2 regions of the Exiguobacterium sp. s149 genome follow, and region 1 is predicted to be linked to the other one. Evidence: riboswitches for the same ligand, from Rfam matches in the RefSeq annotation. Region 1 holds a riboswitch; the other holds the start of a gene.
The links. A riboswitch is a leader RNA that binds a small molecule or an ion and turns the genes downstream of it on or off. The one in region 1 is predicted to bind FMN.
Positions count from the first base shown of each region.

Region 2: another riboswitch for FMN. It lies ahead of ribD (bifunctional diaminohydroxyphosphoribosylaminopyrimidine deaminase/5-amino-6-(5-phosphoribosylamino)uracil reductase RibD); the one in region 1 lies ahead of KNP81_RS01235 (ECF transporter S component).

Region 1 is NZ_JACSLZ010000001.1:242,543-250,608, forward strand. Features, by position in the region: gene glcT (glucose PTS transporter transcription antiterminator GlcT) at 1-798, opposite strand, end outside; gene KNP81_RS01205 (YuiB family protein) at 904-1,221, opposite strand; gene KNP81_RS01210 (NAD(P)/FAD-dependent oxidoreductase) at 1,348-2,559, opposite strand; gene KNP81_RS01215 (NAD(P)/FAD-dependent oxidoreductase) at 2,826-3,803, shown strand; gene KNP81_RS01220 (Rossmann-fold NAD(P)-binding domain-containing protein) at 3,839-4,693, opposite strand; gene KNP81_RS01225 (hypothetical protein) at 4,823-5,065, shown strand; gene KNP81_RS01230 (HesB/IscA family protein) at 5,105-5,461, opposite strand; FMN riboswitch at 5,559-5,700, shown strand; gene KNP81_RS01235 (ECF transporter S component) at 5,861-6,448, shown strand; gene KNP81_RS01240 (nucleotidyltransferase family protein) at 6,523-7,101, shown strand; gene KNP81_RS01245 (NupC/NupG family nucleoside CNT transporter) at 7,203-8,066, opposite strand, start outside.
Region 2 is NZ_JACSLZ010000001.1:458,827-466,892, reverse strand. Features, by position in the region: gene KNP81_RS02370 (GGDEF domain-containing protein) at 1-735, shown strand, start outside; gene KNP81_RS02365 (homing endonuclease associated repeat-containing protein) at 1,078-1,719, opposite strand; gene KNP81_RS02360 (undecaprenyl-diphosphate phosphatase) at 2,173-2,985, shown strand; FMN riboswitch at 3,079-3,221, shown strand; gene ribD (bifunctional diaminohydroxyphosphoribosylaminopyrimidine deaminase/5-amino-6-(5-phosphoribosylamino)uracil reductase RibD) at 3,374-4,453, shown strand; gene ribE (riboflavin synthase) at 4,434-5,075, shown strand; gene ribB (3,4-dihydroxy-2-butanone-4-phosphate synthase) at 5,075-6,259, shown strand; gene ribH (6,7-dimethyl-8-ribityllumazine synthase) at 6,256-6,720, shown strand; gene KNP81_RS02335 (GAF domain-containing hybrid sensor histidine kinase/response regulator) at 7,029-8,066, shown strand, end outside.

The sequences.
Region 1 (8,066 bases):
ACCTCGCGGGACCGGACGCTTTAATTCGCGTTCCATGATGCCCATCAGCTCCCAAGCAGTACTATAGCATAGCGGATATTCTTCGCGCAATACCTTTTCAATTTTTTGTGGGGCCTCCACCATCTCACCCGTCGCAACCCGCTCAACGGCGTACCTTAAGTGCCGAAGTAAGCGCTTATAATCGAGTGAACTCCGGTCCATTTTGACGTTCAAACGACTCTCAATCGTCTGAACGATCTGCCCGATAATTTGGTTGTGTCGATTGACCTCGAGGACGTTTTTGAACGTCGTCGCCGAATGAATGTGGAGCGCGATGAAACCGATTTCCGCGTCCGGCAATAACACGTCAAGCCGCTCGTGAATCATATCGACGATACGTTCGGCGAGCGCGTACTCGTTCGGATAGAGCGATTCGGTCTCAAGCAAGAACGGATTCGTGACTTCCATCCCTTGTTCAATCCGCTTCATCGTGAAGAACAAGTGGTCAGTCAAACCGATATGAATATGTTGATCGACTTTTTTGCCCGTATTGTTCTCGATAAACCCGACGATTTCTTGCATGAAGGCAATAAAGTCTTCATCGACGTGTTTGACGAGCTCACGGTATTGTGATTGCTCTTCTTTATCTGTCAGTTGATACACTTTCTCCGGGACACTGGCCGGGTCGACGAGATCGCCCGCTTTCTTGCCGAAGCCAATCCCTTTCCCGAGTAGAATGACTTCCGGTTCCGGATCATGTTGGCAAATGACAACGCTATTATTCAACACTTTCTTGATCGTATACATCGGTAATGTCATTCTCATCGCATCCCTTACTAATTAAATCGTTATCTTATCTAGTATATCGGTTCGCCTTCTAAAAAAGTAGGCAGAAAACAAAAAAGACGAACATTTCTGCCGTCTTTAAAACATTGAGTAACCACTCTTACGCAAGTAGCGGATCGTGACGCCGGCCAAAATCGCACCGAGCAGTCCGAAACCAAGCATGAACACATCCAAAAACTGAAGTCCGAGCACCCGTTCGTAAACGTTGGCGAGCGCGGTCGATGTCTCCGTGATGTAACTCGAGAGCTTGACGTTATCAATCATCATAATGACGAAAATCGGATAGATGAACACGAGCGTCCATGTTTTTTTAAGTAGCATGTTCAAAATGAAGCCGATGCTGAAGAAGATGACCAAATAAAGAATCGCCCCAATGACAGCCTGGATGATATGCATGCGATTGCCCCCTTTTCCCGTTGTCTATTATACCGAATCGTCTGCGCTTAGGTCAAAGGTGAACCGCACCCTACCGACAATAAAAAAGTGACCCGCTCCTAGGAGCGGGCCACTCAGATATATGGCTTAGAATTTACCTTTTTTGAGGACGAGACCGTACTTCTTCAATTCGAGGAAGTGTTTGTTGTCGATCACTTTCTTCATGAATGAAGCGTTGCGACCGAAGATCTTTTTGCCCATGACGATACCGATGCCGTCGTTATGGCCAAGTGATGCGACTGTCCCTTTGCTCTCATACGTGAACTTCGAAGTTGATTTCCCGTTGATGAGTGCTGCGATGTTTTTCGCCACGTTGTGCGCTTGTTGTGTCGCGATTTGGGCAGTCGGCGGGTATGGACGGTTTGAGACCGGATCCATGACAGCCGAGCAGTCACCGATGATGAAGACGTTGTCGTGACCAGGGGCACGGTTGTCCGCCTCGACCATGACACGGTTACGGACCGCTTCAAAACCAGACTTCTCAACGATCGGGCTACCGCTGACGCCACCTGTCCAGAGAATCGTGTTCGCTTCAATCGTCTCTGTCGTGTCACCTTGGAGTGGACCGAACGTGACGACACCAGGCTCAACGCCTTTGATGCCGTTTCCGAGTTTCATCTCGACGCCGTTTCGTTCGAGCCATTTCTGCGCATACGTCGTGAGTTCTGGGTCGAAACCAGGAAGTACAGTCGGAGCGGCTTCGATGTTCACGATGCGAACCGCTTCACGTGGCACGTCATACTGTTTGCAAAGCTCAGGCACACGGTTGACGAGCTCACCGAGGAACTCGATTCCTGTGAAGCCGGCGCCACCGACAACGATCGTCACGTACGAGCGGTCAGCTGAACCGTTCGTTTTATATTGAGCGAACGAGTACTCGATATGTTCTTTGATTTTACGGACGCTGTTGAGCGAGCTGATTGTCATCGCATGCTCTTTAAGGCCAGGGATACCGAATGTCTCCGGTACGCCGCCAAGCGCGAACACGACATAATCATATTCAACTGCTGAACCGTCTACGAGCAAGACTTGTTTTGCCGTAGTATCGACGCGATCGACGATCCCTTTGACAAATTTCACACGTGACGGGTTCACGACGTCGTTGATGTAGATGCGAGCTTGATCCGGTTTCATCGTTCCGGCCGCTGGCTCATGAAGCCACGTCGTCTGGTAATGGTAATCATGCTTGTTGATGAGCGTGATGTTCGCGTCGCCAGCTGAGAGCGTCTTCTGGAGGTTGACCGCTGTGATGAGTCCACCGAAACCTGCGCCAAGAATAACAATGTTAGGTCGTTTCATGTTCATTTCCACCTTGTTTTGATAGTTTTGTTTTCTTGAACAATCATGTTGTGTGTTTTTTCACATGAGTGTTCACAATAAAGCCCAAACCTTGTTCAACCAATGTTCACAATTGCTTCTCGTTCATTGTACGCTGTTTGTTTTGTTTTCTCAATGGAAAAGCATATCTTCTTGAAATTTTTTTGAATGTGTAGCATGTTTGTACAGAATGGATTTAATTCACGATTGTCACTATAATAGATGTATACGTTTTGAGGAGGAATTCGATGAAATCGACGAAAGATGTGATCATCATCGGTGGCGGCCCGGTCGGACTGTTCACCGCATTTTATGCAGGTATGCGCCAACTTGATACGGCGTTGATTGAAAGTTTGCCACAACTCGGCGGACAATTGTCGACATTGTATCCAGAAAAATATATTTACGACATCGCGGGCTTCCCGAAAGTGAAGGCCCAAGATTTGATTGACCAATTGAAAGCCCAGGCTGATCAGTTCGAACAAGACTACCGTCTCGGGGAGACCGTTGAAACGGTCGAGCGTCTTGAAGACGGCACGTTCCAGATTACGACGAATAAAGATGAGTACCATACGAAAGCCATCATCATCACGGCTGGGAACGGGGCATTCGCCGCACGACCGCTCGGCCTCGATGGTTGCGAAGACTATGCGAACCTTCATTACTTCGTCGACAACATGGAGAAGTTCCGTGACCGTCGCGTCATGATCGCCGGTGGCGGCGACTCTGCCGTCGACTGGGCACTCATGCTCGAAGGCATCGCCAAAGAAGTCCATATCGTTCATCGCCGTGACCGCTTCCGGGCCCACGAGCATACGGTCGAACAGATGAAAGCTTCGACGATTAACGTCTGGACGCCATATAACATCGAATCACTCTCAGGTGAGACGCACATCGAGTCGGTCGAATTGACGGACAAAGACGGCGAATCGAAATTCGTCGAGATCGATGACCTCATCTGTAACTACGGTTTCGTCTCGTCACTCGGCCCAATCAAAAACTGGGGCATGGAGTTCGAGAAGAACACAATCCGCGTCGACTCACGCATGGAGACGACGGTCGCCGGCATCTTCGCTTGCGGTGACATCGCCACGTATGAAGGAAAAGTGAAATTGATTGCGACCGGCTTCGGAGAAGCCCCAATCGCCATCAACCAAGTGAAGCAGCTCGTCGACCCGACAGCGCGTCACCCGCAACACTCAACTTCGGTATTTGCCGGGAAATAAAGATATGGCCCTCATCATCGCGATGAGGGCCATTTTCATTTACGGATGGTTTGGAGGATGACCCGATCGAGCCAGTCATCGAGTTGGGTAAAGACGAAGCCGGCCTTTTTCGCCTCGGCAATCGACATGTAATAGTCGACGTCCGTATCATATGGCGACGACTCGCCGTCTTTGATGATTTGGACCGGTTTATTTAAATGATGGCCAATCCGCTCCATGAGTGCACCGAGTGAGATGATGCCCTCACTCGCCGCATTGAACGGACCGGTCACATTGGCCCGACCGACCCACTCTAAAAACGACGCCGCCTCAAAACTTGAGATAAAGCCCATCTTTGCTTCGGGATGATGCAGGACGATCGGCTCTTCTCGACGGACGGCATCGATATAAAACTTGAGACGATCCGTATAGTCGTCTGGACCTAAGACGATCGGCAGACGGACGGTCGTGACCGGGAACGAGGCGCGGTGAAAGAAGTAGGACTCGGCTTCTCGTTTACCTTGTCCATAGTCGTGATCGGACTCGAGATGATAGTCATGATGAAGCGGATTGAAGTCACTTTCTTTCAAATCGGCGCCAGGTGCATAGACCGACATCGTCGACGTGAGCACATATTTGCCAACTTGATCCATGAACGCGTCCGATGCGATTTTCGCCTGATATGGATTGAAACAAATATTGTCATAGACGAGGTCGTAACGGTCGCGCGATAAATCTTTCATCGTCGCCACCGACTGTCGGTCCCCTTTGATGGAACGAATGCCTTCCGCCTCTGGCACTTGGAGCTGTCCACGCGTCACAATCGTCACATCATCACCGGTCTCCGCCAAGCGAAGCGCCAACCGCTTTCCAAAATAGCGTGACCCACCGAATATCAATACTTTTCTCATCGTCCCTACCCCTCCTACATAAAAATGACATCTCTTTTCATTTTCCCTTGGTTCCTCTCGACTAATCTTCCACATCCTTGAATTTTTTTGTTATTCTTATATATATGATAGAAGAAAGAGGCGAGACCCATGCATCAAATCATGTTAGAAAAAGGATGGACGTGTGAGTTACCGAAACAATACGCCATCTACCAAAGCTTATCCGATTTCAGCCGCTACTCAGTGCTTGACCAAGAAGAAGAGAGCGTCTGTTCGTTCCAAATCACGACCGACACATGCAAAATCACGGCGTTCCGCCCTTGGCAACATCACATCGAATTGAATGCGACATCCAAAGTGATTCGCTTGATTTTGATGGAAGAAACCGACTGAATCGAAAAAGGCCAATCGTCCACACGATTGGCCTTTCGTTTAGCAATCTCCAGGTGTCCCGGCGTTCGACGCCGTCCGGAAACTCGAACCACATCCACACGTGGCGATGGCGTTCGGATTTTTAATCGTGAACCCGCCTCCGAGCATCGACTGCTTATAGTCGATTTCGAGCCCGTCGACGACCCCATGGTCGGCTTCGGCGACGATGACGCGGACGCCGTGATGGTCGAATTGGATATCTCGATCCGTTTTATCTTCATCGAATCCCATTCCGTACGAGAGACCGGTGCAGCCTCCGCCTTGGACCTTGATGCGCAAGTACTGATTCTCGGGGTGTTCTGTCTGTTTCATCATATCGATGACTTGTAATGCAGCTGACTCTGTCAAATGAATCATCTGAACTCCTCCTTCATTATCTTAACTTCAAGTCAACTGACTTGAGATTTTGTGAAATATCTTGTATAACTAAACTGTAACAAAAAAAATTAAATCGTTCCATCTTCGGGGCAGGGTGAAATTCCCGACCGGCGGTATTGAAGACATGATCTTCTCAGCCCGTGAGCGAGCAAGGCGTTGCTTGCTGATTTCGTGAGATTCGAAAGCCGACAGTAAAGTCTGGATGGGAGAAGATGGCGGCATCCGACCGATATCCGGATGTTTTCTTTGACGTGGTCTCTTCCGCGACGGAAAACATCTATTTCGTATGCGCGTAACCTCTCCCGATTGTATGATGCAATCGGGATTTTTTATGCGACGGGTGCCATTCATCAAGGAGCGACAAAAGGAGAGATTTTGATGAAAACAACGCGCAACAAACGATTGACAACACTGGTGACGCTATCGATGCTCGGGGCCATTTCTTTTGTCCTCATGCTCTTTAACTTCCCGCTGCCTTTCCTACCACCATTTCTAAAAGTGGACTTTAGTGACATTCCCGCGCTCGTCGCCGGGATCGTCTTCTCCCCACTCGCAGGCGTCGTGGTCGTCGCTCTAAAAAACGTCCTCTACTATGTCTTTAACGGTGGCGGCGTTCCGGTCGGTGAAGTCGCAAACTTCTTTGCAGGAGTCGCCTTCATGTATCCGGTCGCATGGTTCTACCATAAACGTAAAACGAATAAAGCGCTCGCTTCAGGTCTCGTGGCCGGTACGATCACGATGGCACTCAGCTTGGCGATTTTGAACTATTTACTCATCTTACCAGCCTACGCGTTCTTCTTCGGCATGACCGAGATGGCGCAACCGGCAGTTAAAACGGACCTCGTCCTCTACGGCATCTTGCCGTTCAACCTCATCAAAGCGTTGTTGATTAGCGCCTTGTTCGTCCCCCTCTTCCTCAAGTTGAAGCCGTGGATCGAACGCCAGCGGATGCAACTCCAGGCTTAATGCGAAAAGCACCTAGAAATAGGTGCTTTTTTGTATGGTTGCGTTATGCTTGAGGAAGAATAAGAGGGAATCACTTGAAAACGATTGAAGAGGTCACTCACTTTTTAGAGAATGATTCGGAATTGAGGGGTCTCTTGAAAGACGTCGCTTCCCTCGAGCTACCCGACTGGTGGATCTGTGCCGGATACGTGCGGGCGAAGATATGGGATGACGTGCATGGCTATCCAACACCAACGCCGACCGAGGACGTCGATGTCATCTACTTTGACCGGTCTCAAATTGACGAGGCGATTGAAAAAGAATATGAGGCACAATTACACGTCCTGTCCCCGACCGTCCCGTGGTCGGTCAAAAATCAAGCGCGGATGCATCTGGTTAATCAATTGCCGCCCTATCAGTCGGCGATCGACGCCTTGGCCCATTTCCCCGAGACCGTCACCGCCATCGGGGTCAGCCTCGATGCGAACGACCGCTTGATCGTGGCCGCGCCTTACGGTGTTGATGACATCATCGAATTGAGGCTGCGACCGACCCCAGCATTTGCAGACGTATCCCCGCATCACCACATTTATCAAGCGCGGATCCAAAATAAGAATTGGCAAGCCATTTGGCCGAAACTTCAAGAAGTGGACGTGACTCGTCACGGACTGTAGAACCCGACCGCCGATACGGTCGGGTTTTGCTGTGCGTTCATAAACGTCTTCACAAAAAAGAGTGACCACCGAAGTGATCACTCTGGGTATATCGGATTTGATTAGAGAAGCAGACCAGCAAGCGTGGCTGACATCAAGTTGGCAAGCGTACCTGCGAGAATCGCGAGGACACCCATACGTGCGATGTCGTTCCGACGGTTCGGTGCCATTCCACCGAGACCACCGAGAAGGATTGCAAGTGACGAGATGTTGGCGAATCCACAAAGTGCGAAGGCGATCATCGCTTCCGTACGTGCTGAAAGTTCACCAGTACCGATGATTGGTGCGAATTCAGAGAAGGCAACGAATTCGTTCAAGACGAGTTTTTGACCGAGGAAGCTACCGAACTGAACCGCATCAGCCCACGGTACACCGATGACGAACGCGAGTGGTGCAAACACGTAACCAAGAATCAATTCAAGTGAGAGGCTCTCAAATCCGACCAAGCCGCCGATTCCACCAAGAATCAAGTTGACGAGCGCAATCAATGAAACGAAGGCGAGAAGCATCGCACCGACGTTCAAGGCGAGGAAGAGACCGTCAGACGCACCGCGAGCGGCTGCATCGACGAAGTTCGCTGCTTTGTCCTCTTCATCTTCAGCGATTTCGATGTCATCATTGTACTCTTCTGTTTCAGGAACGATGATTTTGGCGAACAAGAGACCAGCAGGTGCAGCCATGAAGCTCGCTGCGAGCAAGTACTCGAGCGGTACACCAAGGGCAGCGTATCCAGCGAGAACCGAACCGGCAACCGACGCGAGTCCCCCGACCATGACGGCGAAGAGCTCCGATTGTGTCATCGTTGGAAGGTAAGGCTTGATGACAAGCGGTGCTTCCGTTTGACCGACGAAGATGTTTGCCGTCGCTGAGAGCGACTCTTTACGTGATGTGCCGAGAGCTTTCGCAAGGGCTGTACCGAGAATTCG
Region 2 (8,066 bases), 220 kb from region 1:
CTCCATGAGTGGCATCCCGATCTGCAAGCGCACCAGACCGAGCTGCATCATTCGGCCCTCGTCATTCAGCCGGTGTCGAGCACGACGAACGCCGTCAGTTGCATGATTTCGACGACGGCGAACGGCGCGTATGAAGGGGCAATCGCCGTCGAGATTCATCGTCTGTTGAAAACCTTGTCCTGGTCACTCGAACGGATTGACGAGCGGAACCGGCTCCAGCATGAGAGCCTGACCGACCCGATGACGGGGTTGCCGAACCAACGGGCGCTCAAGCGTTGGACGAAGGCGCGGTTGAACGATATCGCGTCGTATCCGTTGTCCGTGTTCTTGGTCGACTTGGATCACTTCAAGTCGATTAACGACACGTATGGTCATGCGTTCGGAGATGAAGTGCTCATCGAGGCCGGGGCGCTGTTCAGTCGTCTCGTCCGGAGCGGGGATCTCGTCACCCGTTACGGCGGCGAGGAGTTCGTCTTCGTCTTCCCGCGCATGAACGAGGCGGCCGCCCTCGTGACAGGGGAGAAGATTCGCCAAGCGCTTCGCGTCCATCCGTTCGGCTCCGAAGGGATTCGGGTCCAAGTGACAGCAAGTATCGGCATCGAGACAATTCATGAGTATGAGGACCTCGATACGTTGTTACGCAATGCCGACCGGGCCATGTACGTCGGTGCGAAATTCAACGGCCGGGACCGTGTCGCCCATTATCGCGACACGTCGACGGAACGGATTCAATGATAAAAAGGAGAATCTCAATCATCGAGATTCTCCTTTACTGATGTTCCATCTGGACTAGACGTATCCGGACATGAAGCTTAATCGGGTTCTAGCGTTCGAAGTTTGTCTGTCACGCAAGTGAGATGTGTTCGGATTTGCTAACCAAGGCCGGCGCCCGAACTCCTAGGGGAGAGCGATGCAAGGGTGACCCCGTAAAGCGCGGCACGCGCTGCGGAGGCATCCGCAGCGCCCCAGGAACGGAGGGTGCCGGCTGAGGTGGAAATCCTCTATACTCAAGCAATCAATTGTTATCACAATAAAGGAGGACACCGGATACCCGGCGTCCTCCTTATGAATGAAAGATTATAATTTCTGATTGAAAATTTCTGACTCGACTGCATGAATCGCAGCTGACCATGAACCGTAGCGATGAAGAATCGCTTTTGTGGATGGTTTGTTGTTCCGTTTTGCCCATTCGCGATACGCTTCGAATGAAAGAGAGAAGCCCATCTCGTGAATCGCTTCACGGAGTGCGGTGGAGAGCTCGGATTTCGAGTACGTCACACTCGCTTCAAGTCCGGCTTCGGCGCAGGCGTCATGCCACGAACCGAACGTCTTGACGATATGGTAATGGCTTGGTGCCTTCGGATGAAGTTTGCGCCATTCCTGATACTTTTTGAGCGTGATAATCGATCCCATGTCGCGTGAGTAGAGGGCGAGTGTCTCAATGATATCTTCACGCGTGTACTTTGGCATCTTGTCCGGGAGATCGACAGTCGCCTCGCCGTGCCATTCGTAGCCGGCGATGGCAAGCGCCTCGGCCCATGACCCGAATTGTCGGATAATCGACTCGGGAGACGGCCAGCTTTGTTCCATCGCGAAGCGACGATATACAGAGCGTCGTGGACGTTCCTTCAACAAGTCGCCGAGCAGCCGAATGCAGTGAATCATCCTCTGCTGTTCGGTGGACAAGTGGTGGGATTTAGTGGATAACGTTTGACTCAATGATGGTTCCTCCTTCCATGGACTCATATCTGAACCGATAAAGATGACGAAGTTGCTTCTACAATCATACTATCGGCCAGTTTTTATAATTTATAAGTGCATTGCTCAAGTTTTTTTAAACTGATTTGATGAACTGTTAGGTCTAAAGTCCTGTTAGCACTTTGAAAAAATGGTAACAGTTCTATTACAAATTTAATATTAAATGGATTCAATTGTAAACAAAAAGTTTTATCGTGGCTAATATGTAATAATCTGTACGAAAAAAGTACCCAACTGGCCAATGGGGTCATCACCGTCGCACCAGTTGAGTACTCTTCTATAATAAATTTAATTTTCAGACTAATCAAATGAAAGTTTTGAAAATAACGATTTTTTTTGAAAGGGTGGTCAGTGAAACGGACGGTCTGCTAAAATAATGGAATTGATGTAAAAAAGAAAAGAGGATAATACGATATGACAATATGGTTATTTTATCTGCTGCTCGGCTTGATTCAAGGGTTCACCGAGCCGATTCCAATCTCATCGAGCGGTCACTTGGTCATCTTCCAAGAGCTGTTTGATATCCAATTACCAGGTCTCTCATTCGAGATTTTCGTGAACTTTGCTTCACTGCTCGCTGTTTTGACGATTTATCGGCAGGACGTCATCCGTCTCATCGTCAGTCTGTGGACGTTCTTGTTTAAAAAGGACCGCAGTGACGAGACAATGGTCGACGTCAAGTTCATTGGTCTCTTGCTCGTCGCCACGGTCCCAGCCGGTGTGCTCGGCGTCCTGTTCGGCGATTGGATTGGCGAGAAGCTCAGCGGCGTCGCCACGGTCGGTTATACGCTCATCTTGACCGGGGTCGCGCTCTGGTTCATCCGGAATATGCGAGGGAATAAAGGAGACGGCGGCATCACGCTCCGCGACGCCATCTTGATCGGTCTCGCCCAAGCGGTCGCGCTCATCCCAGGCATCAGCCGTTCCGGGGCGACAATCGTCATGGCGATGTTGCTCGGCATCAAGCAAGAGTCGGCGCTTCGTTTCTCGTTCTTCCTTTTCATCCCGATCAGTCTCGGGGTGACGATTTTAGATGGACCGGAGTTGTTCACGAATCCAGAGACACGTGATTTGTTCGGACCGCTCATCTTGGCGTTCATCGCCTCGTATGCGCTCACGGCCATCTCGCTCAAGTGGTTCCAACACATCATGGCGAAAGGCGAGCTCAAATACTTCTCGTTCTATTGCTGGATTGTCGGACTCCTCGTCGTTTTATTCTTGGCTTGATTTACAGGGCGCTGCTCATACGAGCGGCGCTTTTTTGCGCATTTCGTTTTGCCATCCATTTATTTTTGCGCTAAAGTGGAAACGTACAAACAAATATTCCTTCGGGGTCGGGTGAAAGTCCCAACCGGCGGTGATGGGCGCGAGCCTTAAGTCCGTGACCCGGGCGCACGTGTGCGAACGGTGGATCTAGTGCGATTCTAGAGCCGACAGTATAGTCTGGATGGGAGAAGGAAACATGACAGGTCCACGCGACCTGTAGTTCGTCGTACGTTTTTCTGTAAAGAAAACGCTTATTTGGCTTGCCCAAATGACGATGAACGACTCCCACCGAGACCTTGAGGATCATTCCTTGAGGTCTTTTTGTTTGTACGAAACAAGGAGGGAGATTATGCAACAGTACATGCAACAAGCCATCCAATTGGCCAAATCCGCCTCATCGACCGGCGTCAATCCGCGTGTCGGAGCCGTCATCGTCAAGGACGGTCGGGTCGTCGGGTTCGGCGCCCACTTGAAGGCGGGGGAAGCGCACGCCGAAGTGCACGCCATCCGCATGGCCGGGGCCGCCGCCTATGGCGCGACGATGTACGTCACGCTCGAACCGTGCTCGCATCATGGCAAGACACCGCCGTGTGCCGATTTAGTCGTGGAGTCGGGCATCAAGCGGATCGTCATCGCGATGAGCGATCCGAACCCGCTCGTGGCGGGACAGGGCATCGCTCGATTGAAAGCGGCCGGGATTGAAGTCGAGGTCGGACTGCTCGAGCGTGAGGCACGAGCGCTCAATGTGGCGTTCTTGCGTTCGCTCGAGACGAGACGGCCTTACGTCGTCTTGAAGACCGCGACGAGTCTTGACGGCAAAGTCGCCCTCGATACTGGTGACAGCAAGTGGGTGACCGGGACCGAAGCGAGACGGGACGTCCATGAACTGCGGTCGACGGTCGATGCGATCTTGACCGGTGTCGGCACCGTGCTCGCCGATGATCCGGCGCTCACCGTCCGGCTCGACCGCGAGACGACGCAACCGCTCCGGGTCGTGCTCGACCGGGAGTTGCGGACGCCGCTCTCGAGTCAGCTCGTCCGGACGGCGAACGATGTGCCGGTATTGCTCTACACGACGTCTGACGATGTATCGAAACGGGACGCGTTTATCGAGCGTGGCGTCGAACTCGCGGCGTACACGTCGCTCGACGCTTTCCTGCAAGACGTCTACGCACGCGGCATCGGTCGCCTGCTCGTCGAAGCGGGACCGACGCTCGTCACCTCGCTCTTGGACGGACAGTTCGTCGACGAGTGGGTCATGTATCAGTCGCCACGCGTGTTCGGTGGCAAGGGTGGTTTCTACCGCTCGCATCATGACGGTCCGCTCGATGTGATCGAGCGGTATGACGTGCAATCGGTCGAGACGGTCGGCACCGACATCAAGCTCATCATGCGAAAGGAGGAGTCCGATGTTCACGGGAATCGTTGAAGAAATCGGCAGTGTGAAAGCAGTGAAACGGAACGGGCCATCCCTCCGGCTCACGCTTGCCGGGAAGGTCGTGCTTGAGGATGTGAAACTCGGTGACAGCATCTCTGTCAACGGTATCTGTCTCACGGTGACGACGTTCGACCGTGACAGTTTCTCGGTCGACGTCATGCCGGAGACGCTCAAGGCGTCGAGTCTCGACGGGGTCCGCCCCGGCACGAGCGTCAACTTGGAGCGGGCCATGCCCGCGAACGGACGCTTCGGCGGTCACTTCGTCTCGGGTCACGTCGACGGCGTCGGGCGCATCGTCAAAAAACGGTCGCTCGCGAACGCCGTCTATGTCGACATCAGCTGTGAGCCATCGCTCCTCCGCTATATCGTCCCGAAAGGTTCGATTTCGGTCGACGGGACGAGCTTGACGGTGTTTGACGTGACGGAACGCGGATTCACGTTGTCGCTCATCCCGCACACGTACAGTGAGACGGTGCTCGGGATGAAGCAGGCCGGGGACGCGGTCAATTTGGAATGTGACATGTTGGCTAAATATATGGAAAAACTCGTAAGTCAAAAACCGATGACGCTTGAATCGCTCGCGTCACAAGGATATGGGAAGGTGGGATGGTAATGTTCCATACAATCAAAGAAGCAGTCGAAGACTTGAATAAGGGACGCCCCATCATCGTTGTCGATGACGAGGACCGGGAGAACGAAGGGGACTTCGTCGTGCTCGCGGACAAAATGACAGCAGAGACGATGAACTTCCTCATCACGGAAGGGAAAGGGCTTGTCTGCGCTTCTCTCGCCGAGGAAGTGGCCGTCCGGCTCGACTTGCAGCCGATGGTCACGAACAGTACCGACCCGCACGGCACGGCATTTACGGTCAGTATCGACCACGTCGATTCGACGACGGGCATCTCGGCGGGCGAGCGGGCCCATACGGTGCGCGAACTCGCGAACATCAACGCCCGTCCGGCCGATTTCCAACGTCCGGGACATATCTTCCCGCTCATCGCCAAAAAAGGCGGCGTCTCGGTCCGGCGCGGACATACGGAAGCGTCGGTCGATTTGGCGCGCCTCGCCGGCAGTGAACCGGTCGCCGTCATCTGTGAGATTATCCGCCCGGACGGCGAGATGGCCCGGGTGCCGGACCTTGAACGCGTCGCGGAAGCGCATGATTTAAAATTCATCACGATTGAGGCGCTCGTCCGTTATATGGAGACGGACCTCGTCGAACGAGAGGCGGACGTATCGCTCCCCTCGGTGAAAGGGGACTTCCGATTGATTGGTTATCGGAACGTCCTCGATCGGGAAGAACACGTCGCGCTCGTCAAAGGTGAGCTCGAATACGCACCGCTCGTCCGGATTCATTCCGAATGTCTGACCGGCGACGTGTTCGGCTCGTATCGTTGCGACTGCGGGCCGCAACTCGATACCGCGATGGCGAAAGTGGAGGCCGAAGGCGGTGTCATCTTGTATATGCGTCAAGAAGGGCGCGGCATCGGTCTGCTCAACAAGTTGAAGGCGTACGAGTTACAGGAACAAGGGCTTGATACGGTCGAGGCGAACGTTGCCCTCGGTCTGCACGCTGATTTACGCGATTATCGGGTCAGCGCAGCCATGTTGCGTGACCTCGGCATCACGAACGTCCGGCTCATGACGAACAACCCAGAAAAAGTCGACGCCTTGGAAGCGTGCGGCATCACGGTCATCGAACGGGTCCCGATTCTTGTCGGCGCCCATGCCGCGAACGAGCAGTATAGATTGACGAAGCAACAAAAAATGAACCACTTTGGAGGAGAAGAATCATGATGCATACAATCGAAGGAAACTTGGTCGGAAAAGGCTTGAAAGTCGGAATCGTCGTCGGAAGGTTCAATGATCTCATCACGATGCGTTTGCTCGACGGGGCGAAGGATGCGTTGAAGCGCCACGGCGTCGAACAAGACGACGTTGAACTCGCGTTCGTCCCGGGAGCGTTCGAACTTCCGCTCGTCGCGAAGAAGATGGCGATGAGCAAGAAGTATGACGCCGTCATCACACTCGGTGCCGTCATCCGCGGCGCGACACCACACTTCGACTACGTCTGCAGCGAAGCAGCGAAAGGTGTCGCCCAGGCGAGTTACCAGTCAGAAGTACCGGTCATTTTCGGCGTCTTGACGACAGAGACGATTGAGCAGGCAATTGAGCGCGCCGGTACGAAAGCCGGAAATAAAGGGTGGGAAGCAGCGACGGCGGCCATCGAGATGGCGAACTTAATGAAACAATTTTAAAAAAGAACGACTGTCGCTCCTCAGGCTGTTGAAGAACCAAGTCGCATATCGCAATTTGGTTCTTCTTTTTTATGTGTGTGAAGGGATTGAGGAGCTCTGTCTGACATTAACTGAAAGAAATGCTATGGAGACGGTCGTGTCAGGATGATAGATTGGCGCTTCCCGTCATTTGCCCGCAATCGAACGTGAAGCGAAGTCTGTGAAACTCGTTTTTAGTTATTTATACCCAGTTTAAAATAGTTGAAAAGACTCAAAATCTCTGTTGGATAACCGATACTTATATATATGAGAATGATGGAGGGGTTTGGATGAGGCACGTCATTACGGCACTGGAAAATGAGTTGCGGAAGCAAGAAGAATTGCATCATTTAGTGTCTTTGTTACTCAATCGTTTTTTAACTACATCGTTGGACGATTTCTCGGAGCGGGTGAATCATTCTTTGGAAGAACTAGGGCGTTACTTTCAAGCGGATCGGGTGTATGTATTTGATTATGATTTCGAAAAGAAACTTTGTCACAATACATTTGAGTGGTGTGCACCAGGTGTCTCGTCCGAGTTGGATAATTTACAGAACGTCCCGTTAGATGCGCTTCCTGAATGGGTGAATACCCATATGAAAGGCGAATCGATGTACATTCCTCAAGTCGAAGCATTACCCGTTGAAAGTGGGATCCGACAAATTCTCGAGCCTCAACAGGTTCAAAGTCTTCTCGCGGTTCCGATGATGAGCGGGAATTACTGTCATGGCTTCGTTGGATTCGATTCTGTCATGCAAGAACGAACGTATTCGAAACATGAACAAAACGTACTAAAAGATTTTAGCAATGCACTTCTCGGGGCAGTCGAACGTCACCGGGTTGAAGCGCAACGTGAAATGATTCACCAGCAATTGATTGTCGCGAAGCAAGAAGCGGAACGGGCCAACATTGCCAAAAGTGAATTTCTCTCCAATATGAGCCATGAAATTCGGACCCCGTTAAATGTGATTCTTGGATTTTCCCATTTACTCAAACAAGAAGGATTAGATCAAAAAAATAAACGACGTGTCGAAGACATTCTCCAAAATGGCGAACATTTACTGATGCTCATTAATGAAATTTTAGATATGTCAAAAATCGAATCGGGATATGTACAGATCGTGAAACAAACCATCTCACTTCCTGTCATGATCGAGGATCTTTATCGTATGTTCGAAATGATGGCGTATCAAAAAGGTATCGAGCTATTGGTTGAAGTGGACCAATGTGTTCCAAATCAAATCGGGAGTGACCCGACGAAAGTGAAACAAATCTTAATCAATCTCATTCATAATGCGTTGAAGTTTACGGACCGAGGAAGGATCCGA